One region of the Dietzia sp. oral taxon 368 genome, then DNA from elsewhere that is predicted to be linked to it. Evidence: predicted binding sites of a transcription regulator. Region 1 holds the regulator's gene; each other region holds the start of a gene.
The links. Region 1 encodes LexA, which represses DNA repair genes until DNA is damaged. Its sites were predicted from a motif close to CGAACANNTGTTCG; they were not measured.
Positions count from the first base shown of each region.

Region 1 (4,105 bases):
GCCCTCGCCGATGCCGGTCGCGGTACGGGAGACGTCGTCGTGTCGGTGCCCGGCGGCGAGGTCGGGGTGACCCTGACCGAGAGCGGTTCCGCCCTCACCGGCCCGTCCGCTCTCGTCGCCGCCGGCCGGTTCCACGGCGGTGCATATCACACGCCCGCACAGGGGACACGGACGGCTCCGATGTGAGATGATGCCGGAGAATGACTATCGATCACACGGCCGCTGACCGGCCGACACGAGACCTCGATCCATCTATCGGCGAACTGCAGCTCGAGGAGAGATCCTTTCTGCGCCGGGTGGCGGGTCTGTCCACCGAACTCCAGGACGTCAACGACGCCGAGTACCGTCAGCTCCGCCTGGAGCGGGTCGTACTCGTGGGCGTGTGGACCGAGGGGTCCGCAGCCCAGGCCGATGCCGCGATGGCGGAACTCGCCCAGCTAGCCGAGACGGCGGGCGCGGAGGTCTGCGACGCCCTGATCCAACGACGCGACAAGCCGGATGCGGCGACGTTCATCGGTTCCGGGAAGGTGAGCGTCCTCAAGGACGTCATCGCCGCGACGGGCGCCGACACCGTGATCTGCGATGGCGAGCTCACCCCGGGCCAGCTCCTGGCTCTGGAGAAGGCGGTCAACGTCAAGGTCATCGACCGGACGGCGTTGATCCTCGACATCTTCGCCCAGCATGCGACAAGCCGCGAGGGTAAGGCCCAGGTGACCCTCGCCCAGATGGAGTACATGCTCCCCCGCCTCCGCGGGTGGGGCGAGTCGCTCTCCCGGCAGGCGGGTGGACGGGCCGGCAGTAACGGCGGTGTCGGCCTGCGAGGCCCCGGTGAGACCAAGATCGAGACGGACAGGCGCCGGATCCGCGAGCGGATGGCGCGGCTACGTCGCGAGATCAAGGGGATGAAGCAGTCCCGCGACACCAAGCGCTACCGCAGGAGAGCCACGCCGGTTCCGTCCATCGCGATCGCAGGCTACACCAACGCCGGAAAGTCGAGTCTACTGAACAGGATCACCGGCGCCGGCGTCCTCGTACAGAACGCACTGTTCGCCACTCTCGATCCCACCACCCGCCGCGCCGACCTCCCCGACGGACGGTCGGTCGTGTTCACCGACACGGTCGGCTTCGTCCGACACCTGCCCACGCAGTTGGTCGAGGCGTTCCGGTCGACGCTTGAGGAGGTCGTCGATTCCGAACTGTTGCTGCACGTGGTCGACGGGTCCGACGCGTTCCCGCTCCGCCAGATCGATGCGGTTCGCAAGGTGATCAACGAGGTGGTCGAGGAGCAGAACGCCGAACGCCCGCGGGAGCTGCTGGTTATCAACAAGATCGACGCGGCCGACCCGGTTGTGCTCACGGAGCTGCACCACGCGTTGCCGGACGCGGTCTTCGTCTCCGCGGCCACCGGGCAGGGCCTCGACGAGCTGCTCGAACGAATCGTGCAGATCGTGGCGTCCGGGGACAGGGAGGTGACTCTCGAGGTCCCGTATACCCGAGGTGACGTGGTCGCACGGGTCCACACCGAGGGCGCGGTGGTCGAGGAGGAGCACACCGACCGCGGGACGCGGATGGTGGTGCGGCTGCCCGCTTCGGTGGCCGGTGAGCTCGGCGAGTTCGTCACGGATGGTGGCACGCGCAACGGAGCCGCCTGACCCGCTGGAACGACGAGAACGCCGCCTGATCCGATCGTGGGACAGGCGGCGTTCTCGTCATCGAGCGCGGCTCAGAGCTTTCGGAACACCGTCACGACCTTGCCGAGGATCGTGGCGTGCTCGCCCGGGATGGGACTGAAGGACGGGTTGTGGGGCAGCAACCAGACCCCGGAGGAGTCCTTGCGGAACGTTTTCACGGTCGCCTCGCCGTCGATCATCGCGGCGACGATCTCGCCGTTGTCCGCGACGTTCTGCCGCCGCACCACGACGTAGTCGCCGTCGCAGATCGCCGCGTCGATCATCGACTCACCGACGACCCGGAGCATGAACAGATCTCCGGACCCGACGAGGTCGGACGGGAGGGGGAAGACCTCCTCCACGGCCTGCTCGGCGAGGATGGGTCCACCCGCCGCGATCCGACCGAGGACCGGGACATAGACGGGCTCGACCGCCCCGCTAGGGCGACGGACCTCGCTGGTCGGGGACCGGCGACCGCGGGTCTTCTGCCCCGGGACACCGTGCACGTCGACCGCGCGCGGCTTGTGCGGGTCCCGGGTCAGGAAGCCCTTCTTCTCCAGAGTTCGTAACTGATGGGCGACCGACGATGTCGACTGCAGTCCCACGGCGTCACCGATCTCGCGGATGCTCGGGGGGTAGCCGCGCTCCTTGACCGTGTCGTGGATGTGCAGCAACACACTCTTCTGGCGGTCTGTCAGTGAGTCGAAGTCGGGCTTCGGCATGGCGGGTCCCTTCGGCGAATGGATGTTCGACGTCGTCATCTGTGTACACCCTATAACCCCGGAACGGGGATCGCCACACACACGTTCGAAGAATTTCACCGCGGAATGGTGATCGTGTCGGAGTCGCGTGATACAACTCTAGACGTGTTCAAATTCGAACAGATGTACTGAGCAATCCATACGGATGTGCGAACGCCTTTCGCACATCGTATCGAGCAGGGAGTGGACATGACCGTTCTGGAGCTGCACTCGCACACCGACTCCACGGTGCGGTGGACGGAGATCTGCCCGGCGGAGCACCGCGCTTCGATGCACCGCGTGGATCACGGCGTCAACGCCAACCCGGCCGCGGATCCGCGGACTCGCGGACGCGGCGTGACCCGGCCCGGCGCACGGCCGGTGGGTCGGCACGACGCCGCCGCGCCCCGCCGTGGCGCGCCCGCAGACCGCCGCCCCGCCCTGGCGCCGACGGCCTCGCGGATGCCCACCCCGAGGCTGGCCGACAGGACCCGTCCGGTGTCGGCCGATCAAGTGCGCGCCTGCCGCATCGAGGCACCGGCCCCGGCCTGTGTCGTCGACGACGTGCCCGCGTGGGCACTTCTGGCCTGCGGCATCGTCTTCGGGGTGATCATGCTCCTGGCCGTGGCGTTCCTCGGCGGGCCCGCCTACGCGTGACAGGCACCCGGGCCTCCTAGAATGAGCCGGGGACGGTGGTCAATCGTCCCCGCGTCCCGTGGGCCACGACCCGGGAGGCGCGCAGTCCGGTCGACGAAGGGCCACACGGGAATGTACTGCCCTACATGCCACAACGAGGACTCCCGGGTGATCGATTCACGGTCGGTCGACGAGGGGCAGGCGATCCGGCGCCGCCGAGAGTGCCCCGAATGCGGGCACCGCTTCACCACGCTCGAGACGCCTCTGCTGACAGTCCTCAAACGCAACGGCGTCACCGAGGCTTTCAGCCGCGATAAGGTGGTCCGCGGAGTCCGCCGGGCCTGCCAGGGCCGCTCCGTCGACGAGGACGCCCTACGGCGTCTCGCCCAGCAGGTCGAGGACGCCGTCCGCGCACGTGGCGCCTCCGAGGTGCCCGCACACGAGATCGGGCTCGCGATCCTCGGACCCCTCCAGGACCTCGACGAAGTCGCCTACCTCCGCTTCGCCTCCGTTTACAAGCAGTTCAGTTCGGCCGACGACTTCGAACGAGAGATCATCGCACTGAAAGACCGCCGCACGAGCCGCTGAGTCCGCTCAGTCACCGCGGCGGCCGGCGCCCGCCCCGAGCCGCCGACGCGAGCGGTCAGCGCCGGGCCCGGGGCGCGAGCGCCGACGCCACCGCCTTCTCGATCCGCTCGGCCGAAACCGGGCGGGCCGTACCCAGGGACTGCGCGAACAGCCCCACCCTGTACTCGGCCAGCAGCCACCGCAGCTCGCGTGACGCGCGCGCGCCACCCGGTCGCCGGCGCAGGGCCGCGCACGCCTCCTCCACCGTCTCCTCCGACCGGGCCAACCTCGCCGTCAGCTGCCGGTGCCGATCGGGAGTCGTCTCCGCCATGTCGAGCCGGACGCCGACCGCCTTCACATGGCGCTCCAGGTGTGGCAGGACATCGACCGGATGACGCGCCAGGAACCCCTTGCCCACGAGGAATTCGAGTGACGGGGACACCGCTTCGGCGATCTCCGCCGGGACCTCCGCCACGCGCGCGAACACCCGCT
Region 1 covers NZ_CP027238.1:3,126,478-3,130,582, reverse strand. Annotated here, with positions in the region: gene dapF (diaminopimelate epimerase) at 1-186, shown strand, start outside; gene hflX (GTPase HflX) at 201-1,652, shown strand; gene lexA (transcriptional repressor LexA) at 1,724-2,392, opposite strand; gene C3V38_RS14610 (hypothetical protein) at 2,621-3,067, shown strand; gene nrdR (transcriptional regulator NrdR) at 3,179-3,634, shown strand; gene hrpA (ATP-dependent RNA helicase HrpA) at 3,690-4,105, opposite strand, start outside.

Region 2 (4,105 bases), 1.1 Mb from region 1:
CCGAGATGCAGCACCGGACCACCGAGTCCATGACCTCCCTGCAGGGCGCCGGCGGCGGCAACTCCCCGACCTTCGACGAGATCCGCGCCAAGATCGAGGGCCGCTACACCACCGCACTGGGCAAGCAGGAGCTCGCCGAGGCGACCGGCGCAACATCGACCGCTCAGCTCGACGCCGCCGCCTTCACGCGCGAGTCCGAGGGCCGGTCCAAGCTCGAGCAGATCCGCGCCTCGATGGGCCTGTCTTCCGGGTCCGACGCCGGCGCGGATCGCCAGCTGACCGACGGCGGCGCGGCCGGCGGGCAGGGCGGCCAGGCCGGCGCGCAAGGTGGTCAGGCCGACGGGCAGGCCGGCCAGGCGGACCGGGCCGAGCCGGCGGGGGCGCCCGACCAGGCGGACCCCGCGGCCCCGCGCGACCCCGACGAGGCCACCGACCAGCCCGGCCCCGAGGACCTGTCGGGCCCCACCCTGCCCCGCGACACCAGAGAGTGAACCTTCCGGGGCCGGGGCCCGCCGTCTATCGTTGAGCGGTGCCCCGACATCGCTCGCCGCTCGCCCTGCCCCTCCTCGTGCCCGCACTGGCCGCGACCCTGATCGCCGGGGCCGTGGCCCCGGCCGGTGCGCAGTCACTGCCCGGGTCCGCGGGTCCGGATATCGGGTCGGTGATGGGCTCGGCGGGAGGCAGCGTCGACCCGTCCAGCGCGGCCGCCGGCTCGGCGACCGTCGGCTCCACGGGCTCCACCGGCACGGATTCGCTGGTGGGGTCGGGAACCCTCCCACCGCTGGGCACGGGCTCACAGAACACCTCCGCCACCCCTCCGATCGGGATGGAGGCCGAGACCGTCACCGAATCCGAGGTGCGCCGGGTCGACATCGGTGACCAGCTGGTCGCCGGCGGCGACCCCCGATTCGAGCGTTGGTGGGTCGCCTCCGAGTCGATGAACCGCGTGCTGCCGGTGGAGATCTGGCGTCCGGCCTCCACTGCGCCTGCTCCCATGCTCTACCTACTCGACGGCGTGGACTCGCCCTCACCCAGCGGGTGGCTCCTGCCGGGCGGCGTCGACCGGGTCTTCGCAGGCGAGCACGTCACGCTCGTCATGCCCGCCCGCGCCGACGGCTCGCTCCACGCCGACTGGCAGCGGGACGACCCGGTCCTCAGCCGCAACAAGTGGCAGACCTTCCTCACCGAGGAACTGCCACCGCTGCTCGAGGCCGGGGACATCCCCTTCAACGGCAAGCGCGGCATGGCCGGACTCTCGATGGGCGCGGCCAGTGCCGTGACCATCGCCGAGCGTCGCCCCGACCTGTACCAGGCCGTGGGTGCGATCGCCGGCTGCTACACCGCGCGCGACGACCTCGGGTTCATCCTCGCCAAGATCGTCGCCGAGACCCGCGGCGGCAACATCGCCAACATGTGGGGCCCGCGCACCGACCCCGACTACCTCGCCAACGACGGCCTCCTCAACGCCGACAAGCTCGAGGGCAAGGCCCTGTACTTCGCCACCGCCACCGGTATGCCCGACGCCTCCGAGTGGGACCGCAACGGCCGCGACCTGCTGCGCTTCACCCAGGGGGCCGGCCTGGAGATCGCCACGCACGCCTGCACCGTGGAGATGGACCGGCGGCTCGACGAGCTCGGCATCGACGCGCGGATCGACTACCTGCCCACCGGCCTGCACAACTGGGACAACTTCGGCCGTTTCGTGGCCCCGATGCGCGATACGCTGATGCCGGCGCTGCGCTGACCGCCGCGGCGCCCCACCGCCGCGAGGAGTCGCCATGCCCACCACCCCGAAGGCCTCCGGATACCTCTCCCCCACCGGGGCGGTCGTGTTCCCTCGCCGGCTGCCGCTGTCCGTCGAGGAGGCGTGGGCGGCGGTCACCGATCCGGCCCGCACCGCGCCGTGGATCGGACCGTGGTTGGGCGATCAGACGAGCGGCACCATCGAGATGACCATGTCCGCCGAGGCGGGCGCGCCCGTCGTCCCGGTGGGGATCGTGCGGCGCGAGGCGCCCGAGCTCCTCGTCCTGAGACTCGGTCCGGACGGGTGGGTGGTCACCGTGAGGATCGAGGGCGACGACGACGAGGTCATCGTCTCCCTGGAACAGGAGATCGCAGACGCCCGGTCCGCGTCGGACATCGGTCCGGGGTGGGATTTCTATCTGGACCGGTTGGTGGAGGCCGAGGCGGGCCGGGATCCGGAGGCGCTCAGCTTCAGCCCCGACTACCACCCCGGCCTAGCCGCGCACTACCGGGCGCTTCTCGGCGGCTAGCCTCGGTCCGAACGTCTCCGTCGCCCCTCGCCGCGATCAGACGAGTTGGGACCCCATCGTGTCGTAGTGGGTTGCTAGTGTTCACTTGATCGAACACACGAGCGATAGTCGTCCGGTCGGGCGGCGATCACACCCACGCACGAAGGGGCGGTCACCGATGAAGCGAGCACCACAGCCGCACCCAGACGGCTCCGTCAACTGTCCCGCCATCGCCGCGGCCGGCGCCGCCGCCGTGCAGGCCCTGTACGCCGAGAACATCGCCGCCGCCGCCCGCCTGCGCGCCTGCTACCACCTTTACACCGTGTGCGAGGACGAGCAGGAACGGCGCGACCTGGCCGCCGGCTACGACCCCGAGATCGACCTGCGGCCCGAGCACGCCGTCATCGACCCCTTCCACATCGCCTGCGCCGAGATCGTCGCCGCCTACGGCGTGCACAACAACCGCGCCCGCACCCTGCTCACCCGGGCCCGCACCCTGATCACCCGCTTCCCCACCCTGGTCGAGGCCATGGAAACCGGCCGCCTCGACGAGGACACCGCCGACCTGCTCGCCCGCCACATGCGCACCGTGGACTCCGCCCACCGCGGCCCCATCCAGCGCGAGATCATCGACTGGCTTATGGCCGCCATCGCCGCCGGCACCCGCCCCGGCCGCGACGCCATCCTGGGCACCCTCGATCGCATCATCACCGACCACGACCCCGCCGGCGTCCGCGCCCGCCGCGCCGCCGCCACCCGCGAACGCCACATCCGCCTACGCCGCGGCACCGACGGCATGGCCGACCTCACCGCCCACCTCACCGCCACCGAGGCCTCCACCCTCTACGAGGTCCTGCACCGCGCCGCCACCGAGCAAGCCACCCGCGACAAAAAGGCCCGCCTCCAGGCCGCCCGCGCCGGCGGCGACACCGTCGACGCCGAGTACGTCCGCAGCATCGACGAACTGCGCGCCGACGCCCTCGTCGCCGCCTTCCTCGACCCCACCGACCCAGACGACCAGACCGGCGGCCAGCCCGGCGACCACACCCGCGGAGACGCCGCGCAGACCGGCGCACGGGCCGGGGCCCGACCCCTGGCCACCCAGGTCCGCCCCACCATCACCGTCCTCGCACCCCTGGGCCCCGACGGCGAACCCGAGGTCTACCTCCCCCGCGGCGGCCCCGCCACCATCGAAGCCCTCATCGAACTACTGGCCCGCAGCGTCGGCGCCACCATCACCGTGCCCCACACCCAACCCGGCACCGCCGATTCCCCCACCGCAGCCCGCCGCTACCGCATCAGCGCCGAACTGGCCCACCGCATCCGCCTACGCGACGGCACCTGCCGCCACCCCGGATGCTCCGTACCCGCCCAGGACTGCGACATCGACCACTGCCGCCCCTTCAACCACACCGACCCCGACAGCGGCGGCCTGACCATCGAAGCCAACCTCGCCAGCATGTGCCGCCAACACCACCGCTTCAAAACCTTCCACGGCTGGCACTACCACCTCGACCCCGACGCCACCCTGACCGTCACCACCGACACCGGCCACACCCTGACCACCCACCCCACCGGCCCCCTGGCCCGCTGGCGCCAACGCGACCCCGACCCAGACCCGAACCCGGACCACACCGACCACGCCCCACCCCGCCGGCCCTGGCTCGACCCCCGCCCACAAGCCACCCACTGGCTCCGCCGCGCCCGACGCCTCGCCGCCGAACGCGCCGCCAACACCACCACACCCCCACCCACAACCAACAACCCCACCACCGACACCGACCTACCGCCCTTCTAGACGACGCAGGCCGTCAGCGGTGCTTGAGAAGCACGGCGCGGATCCCCTCGTGGAA
Region 2 covers NZ_CP027238.1:841,341-845,445, forward strand. Annotated here, with positions in the region: gene C3V38_RS04020 (PspA/IM30 family protein) at 1-491, shown strand, start outside; gene C3V38_RS04025 (alpha/beta hydrolase family protein) at 530-1,744, shown strand; gene C3V38_RS04030 (SRPBCC domain-containing protein) at 1,779-2,273, shown strand; gene C3V38_RS04035 (HNH endonuclease signature motif containing protein) at 2,431-4,050, shown strand; gene C3V38_RS04040 (NYN domain-containing protein) at 4,064-4,105, opposite strand, start outside.
Region 2: the regulator LexA is predicted to act here: its motif matches at 2,364-2,377, upstream of C3V38_RS04035 (HNH endonuclease signature motif containing protein).

Region 3 (4,105 bases), 350 kb from region 1:
GGGTGGGTTGGTGAGGTGGCCGTCGTCGGCGATGAGTCGGTCGAGGTGTTGGTGCCAGCGGTGGTCGAGGATGCGGTCGCGGGCGTGGGCCAGGGGGCCGTGGGGTCTGGTGTGGTGTTCGTGTCCGGTTTCGGTGATGATGGTCAGCTCGCCGAGCGGTCCTGGTCGGTAGGCGCAGTGGCCGAAGGTTTTCTCCCGGTGGTGTTTTCGGCACAGGCACACCAGGTTCCATTCGGCGGTGGGCCCGCCCAGCTCGGGGCGTTGGTGGTCGAAGGCGATGACATGGTCGATCTCACAGTCGTGGGCATCGACCGTGCACCCCGGGTGGCGGCAGGTGCCGTCGCGCAGGCGGATGCGTTCGGCCAGGGCGGGGCTGATGCGGTACTTCAGCGCCGCCTCGGGGGTGTCCTCGGTGCCCGGTTGCGGGTCCAGCAGTTCGAACCGGACCTTGGCGTCGCCGCCGGAGAGTAGTTCCTCGCAGAGCCAGTCGAAGCTGGCGTAGGCGCCGGTGACGAACTCCACGCGGTTGGGCAGGCCCTGGGCGATGCTGTTGATCACCGAGATCCGGATCGGCTGATCGGTGCCCCACGAGGCCCCCATCGGCGCACGACCCGCGTCGTCGGCAGCGGCCGAGGCGCCTGCGGCAGGGTCTGCCGCGCCGGCGTCGGCGCTGCCGGCGGTGTCGGCGGGCTGGTCGGGCAGGGGGTCGGCGATGTCGGTGGTGTTGGGGTCGCCGAGAGCGACCAGGGCGTCGGCGCGCAGTTGGTTACGGGTGCGCGGGTGGCCGGTGTCGGCGGCGGCGCGGGCGGCCGCGTCGATGCGGCGGCGCAGTTTCTCGGCGTCGCCGGAGGGCAGGTGGGCCCACATGCTGGTCATGCCGTCGCGTTCGGGCCGGAACCGCACGGTGCGCTGGTCGGCGGCCGCGTCGACGGCATCGCCGGCGCCTTGGGGGTCGTGGCGCTCGCGGGAGGCGTCGACGGTGGTGTCCAGGGCGGTGCGGCTGGGCCGGTGACCGCCGGCCAGGTCGCGGGTCAGCCGGGCCACGACATCGGATTCGACACCACTGATGATGTCGTCGGGAATGCCGGCCAGGCGGCAGGCGGCGTCGATGGCCAACTGCTCGGGCAGCAGCCCCCGCTCGACGGCCTCGCGCAGACGGGGCAGGCGGGTGTGGATCTGCACGCCGGCGGTGACCAGGTGGCGGGCGTGCCATCCGGTCAGGGCCATCGCCGCGGCCAGGTGGTGGCGGGCCCGGTCGGCCGGGTCCAGGCGGGCGTGCGCGGGACGGGTATCGGTGCCGGGCTCGCCGTGGGCGGCCTCGTCCAGCGCCTTGAAACTCTCCACCAGCAGGTACGCGGCGTGCAGCCGGGTGGCCCCGGCCAGGTTCTGCGCCAGCGTCACCGACCGCGCCACCTCGCTCAGCGCCGAGGCGTCCAACGACTCCAGCGGCTCGTCCACCGCGCGCAGCGCGCCGAGACCGAACGCCCTCGTCGTCGTCGTATCCACCCGGTCACCCCCCGCCCGCGTCGCACCCTTATCGAACCTGTGATCGATTCTACCGGCGTGTCGCTCATAGCACAAGGGTTCGATTGGCGGAGAGGGAGGATGAGCGGGTGGTGATCTCGAGGGGGTGAATGGCCACAGCTGATCGGGTTCTGCTACGGTGGGCCGTATGTCGATCGCTCGCGCATATTGGCGCTTTATGTGGGCTCCGGGTGGAGCCCGCGCCGCGAGCGCACGCGTCCGCTAGACGGATCGTCGACACCCGGAGCCCAGAGGCGGTGACCACCATGGTCGCCGCCTTCCGCCTTTCAACAGCGGCGGATCCGGGTGCGACATGGGCACCGAAGAGGATCACGGCACCCGGCCCGCCACCACCGAATCGTCAGGAGCGACCGCCGTGACCATCACCGCCGAGAACCCCACCCAGACCGCCGACAGGCGCGTCCTGTCGTACTCACCGCTGCCGACCCCGACCGAGATCCTCGGCGAGCTCCCGCTGGGAGAGGCCCGCGAGGCGCTGGTCGAGCGGAGCCGGTCCGAGATCGCCGACGTGCTGGCCGGCCGCGATGACCGACTGCTCGTCGTGGTGGGTCCCTGCTCGGTCCACGACACCGGGGCCGCGCTGGACTACGCCGGACGGCTGGCCGAGCTCGCCGCGGAGACGTCCGAGGACCTGCTCATCGTCATGCGCGTGTACTTCGAGAAGCCGCGCACGACGGTCGGCTGGAAGGGCCTCATCAACGACCCCGCGCTCGACGGGAGCTACGACATCCCGCGCGGCCTGCGCACCGCCCGCAGGCTGCTGCTGGACGTGCTCGACCTCGGACTTCCCGTCGGCACCGAGTTCCTCGAGCCGACCAGCCCGCAGTACATCGCCGACGCCGTCTCCTGGGGTGCGATCGGCGCCCGCACCACGGAGAGCCAGGTGCACCGCCAGCTCGTGTCGGGCCTGTCCATGCCGGTCGGCTTCAAGAACGGCACCGACGGAGAGGTGCAGGTCGCGGTGGACGGTTGCCGGTCCTCGGCGGCGGGGCACGTTTTCTTCGGCACCGACGCCGACGGCCGCGCGGCGGTCGTGGAGACGGCGGGTAACACGGACTGTCACGTGATCCTGCGCGGCGGCACCCGCGGGCCGAACCACGACGCCGAGTCCGTCGCAGCCGCGGTCGCGGCCGTGGGCAAGGTCGGGCTGCCGGGTCTCGTGATGGTCGACGCCAGCCACGCCAACTCGGGCAAGTCGCACGAGCGCCAGGCCGAGGTCGTGGCCGAGCTGGCCGAGCGCATCGGCGGGGGAGAGCAGGGCATCTCCGGGCTGATGATCGAGAGCTTCATCGAGCCCGGCGCCCAGTCCGTCGGGGCCGAGGAACTGGTCTACGGGCAGTCCGTCACCGACGCCTGCATGGGATGGGACACCACCGCCGACGGGCTGCGTGCCCTCGCCGCGGCGGTGCGCGCCGGCCGCCGGGACTGACTCCCGCCGGCCGACGGAGCCGAGCGCGCAGCGGGTCAGGGGCAACACAGAGGAGGCGGTGCCGCGCGGTACTCTTTCCCGCGTGGCCACCTCCCCCCTGTACAAGTTCTACGAGTCCCGACTGCGGTCGTCGCTCGAGGGCAAGAGGCTGCCGCGGCACGTCGCCGTGATGTGCGACGGCAACCGCCGGTGGGCCAAGGAGGCCGGGTTCACCGACGTCGCGCACGGCCACCGGGCCGGCGCGGTGAAGATCGCCGAGATGCTGGGCTGGTGTGACGAGCTCGGCATCGACGTCGCCACCATCTATCTCCTGTCCACCGAGAACCTCGGCCGCGACGCCGACGAGCTCGGCGAACTGCTGCAGATCATCGCCGACGTCGTGGACGAGATCACCAGGCCGGAGCGCAACTGGGAGGTCCGCATCGTCGGGCGGCTGGAGCTCCTGCCGGAGTGGCTGGCCGACCGCCTGCGTCACGCCGAACAGGTGAGCACCGGCCGGCCGGGCGTCAAGGTCAACGTCGCGGTGGGTTACGGCGGGCGGCAGGAGATCGCCGACGCGGCCCGTGAGCTCGTGGAGCAGCTGATCGACGAGGGGCGGACCGGGGCGGACCTCGTCGAGGGGATCACGGTCGAGGGCATCGGCGAGCATCTCTACACGTCCGGGCAGCCCGACCCCGACCTCGTGATCCGCACGTCCGGGGAGCAGCGGCTCTCGGGTTTCCTGCTGTGGCAGAGCGCGTACTCGGAGATCTGGTTCACCGAGGCCTACTGGCCCGCGTTCCGCCGCGTGGACTTCCTGCGCGCACTCCGCGAGTACAGCGCCCGCAACCGCAGGTTCGGGCAGTGAGCACCCCGGCGGGATCCTCCGTGCCCGGGGCGTTCACCGTCCGTGCCGTGTGCGTGGTCGACCAGCTGCTGGCCGTGCCCGGCCGGGTCGGCGTGACGGCGATCGACAAGCGTCCCGTCGAGGGCCCGGTCCGGGTCCGCGAGTACGGCCTCCACGGTGACGTCCAGGCCGACCGCGAGCACCACGGCGGCGTGTGGAAGGCCGTCTACCTGCTCTCCGACTCCGACGTCGAGCAGTGGGAACCCGAGTTCGGCGGCCCGATCCCGCCCGGTTACTTCGGCGAG
Region 3 covers NZ_CP027238.1:77,661-81,765, reverse strand. Annotated here, with positions in the region: gene C3V38_RS00435 (HNH endonuclease signature motif containing protein) at 1-1,506, opposite strand, end outside; gene C3V38_RS00430 (3-deoxy-7-phosphoheptulonate synthase) at 1,901-2,974, shown strand; gene C3V38_RS00425 (isoprenyl transferase) at 3,057-3,821, shown strand; gene C3V38_RS00420 (MOSC domain-containing protein) at 3,818-4,105, shown strand, end outside.
Region 3: the regulator LexA is predicted to act here: its motif matches at 1,539-1,552, upstream of C3V38_RS00435 (HNH endonuclease signature motif containing protein).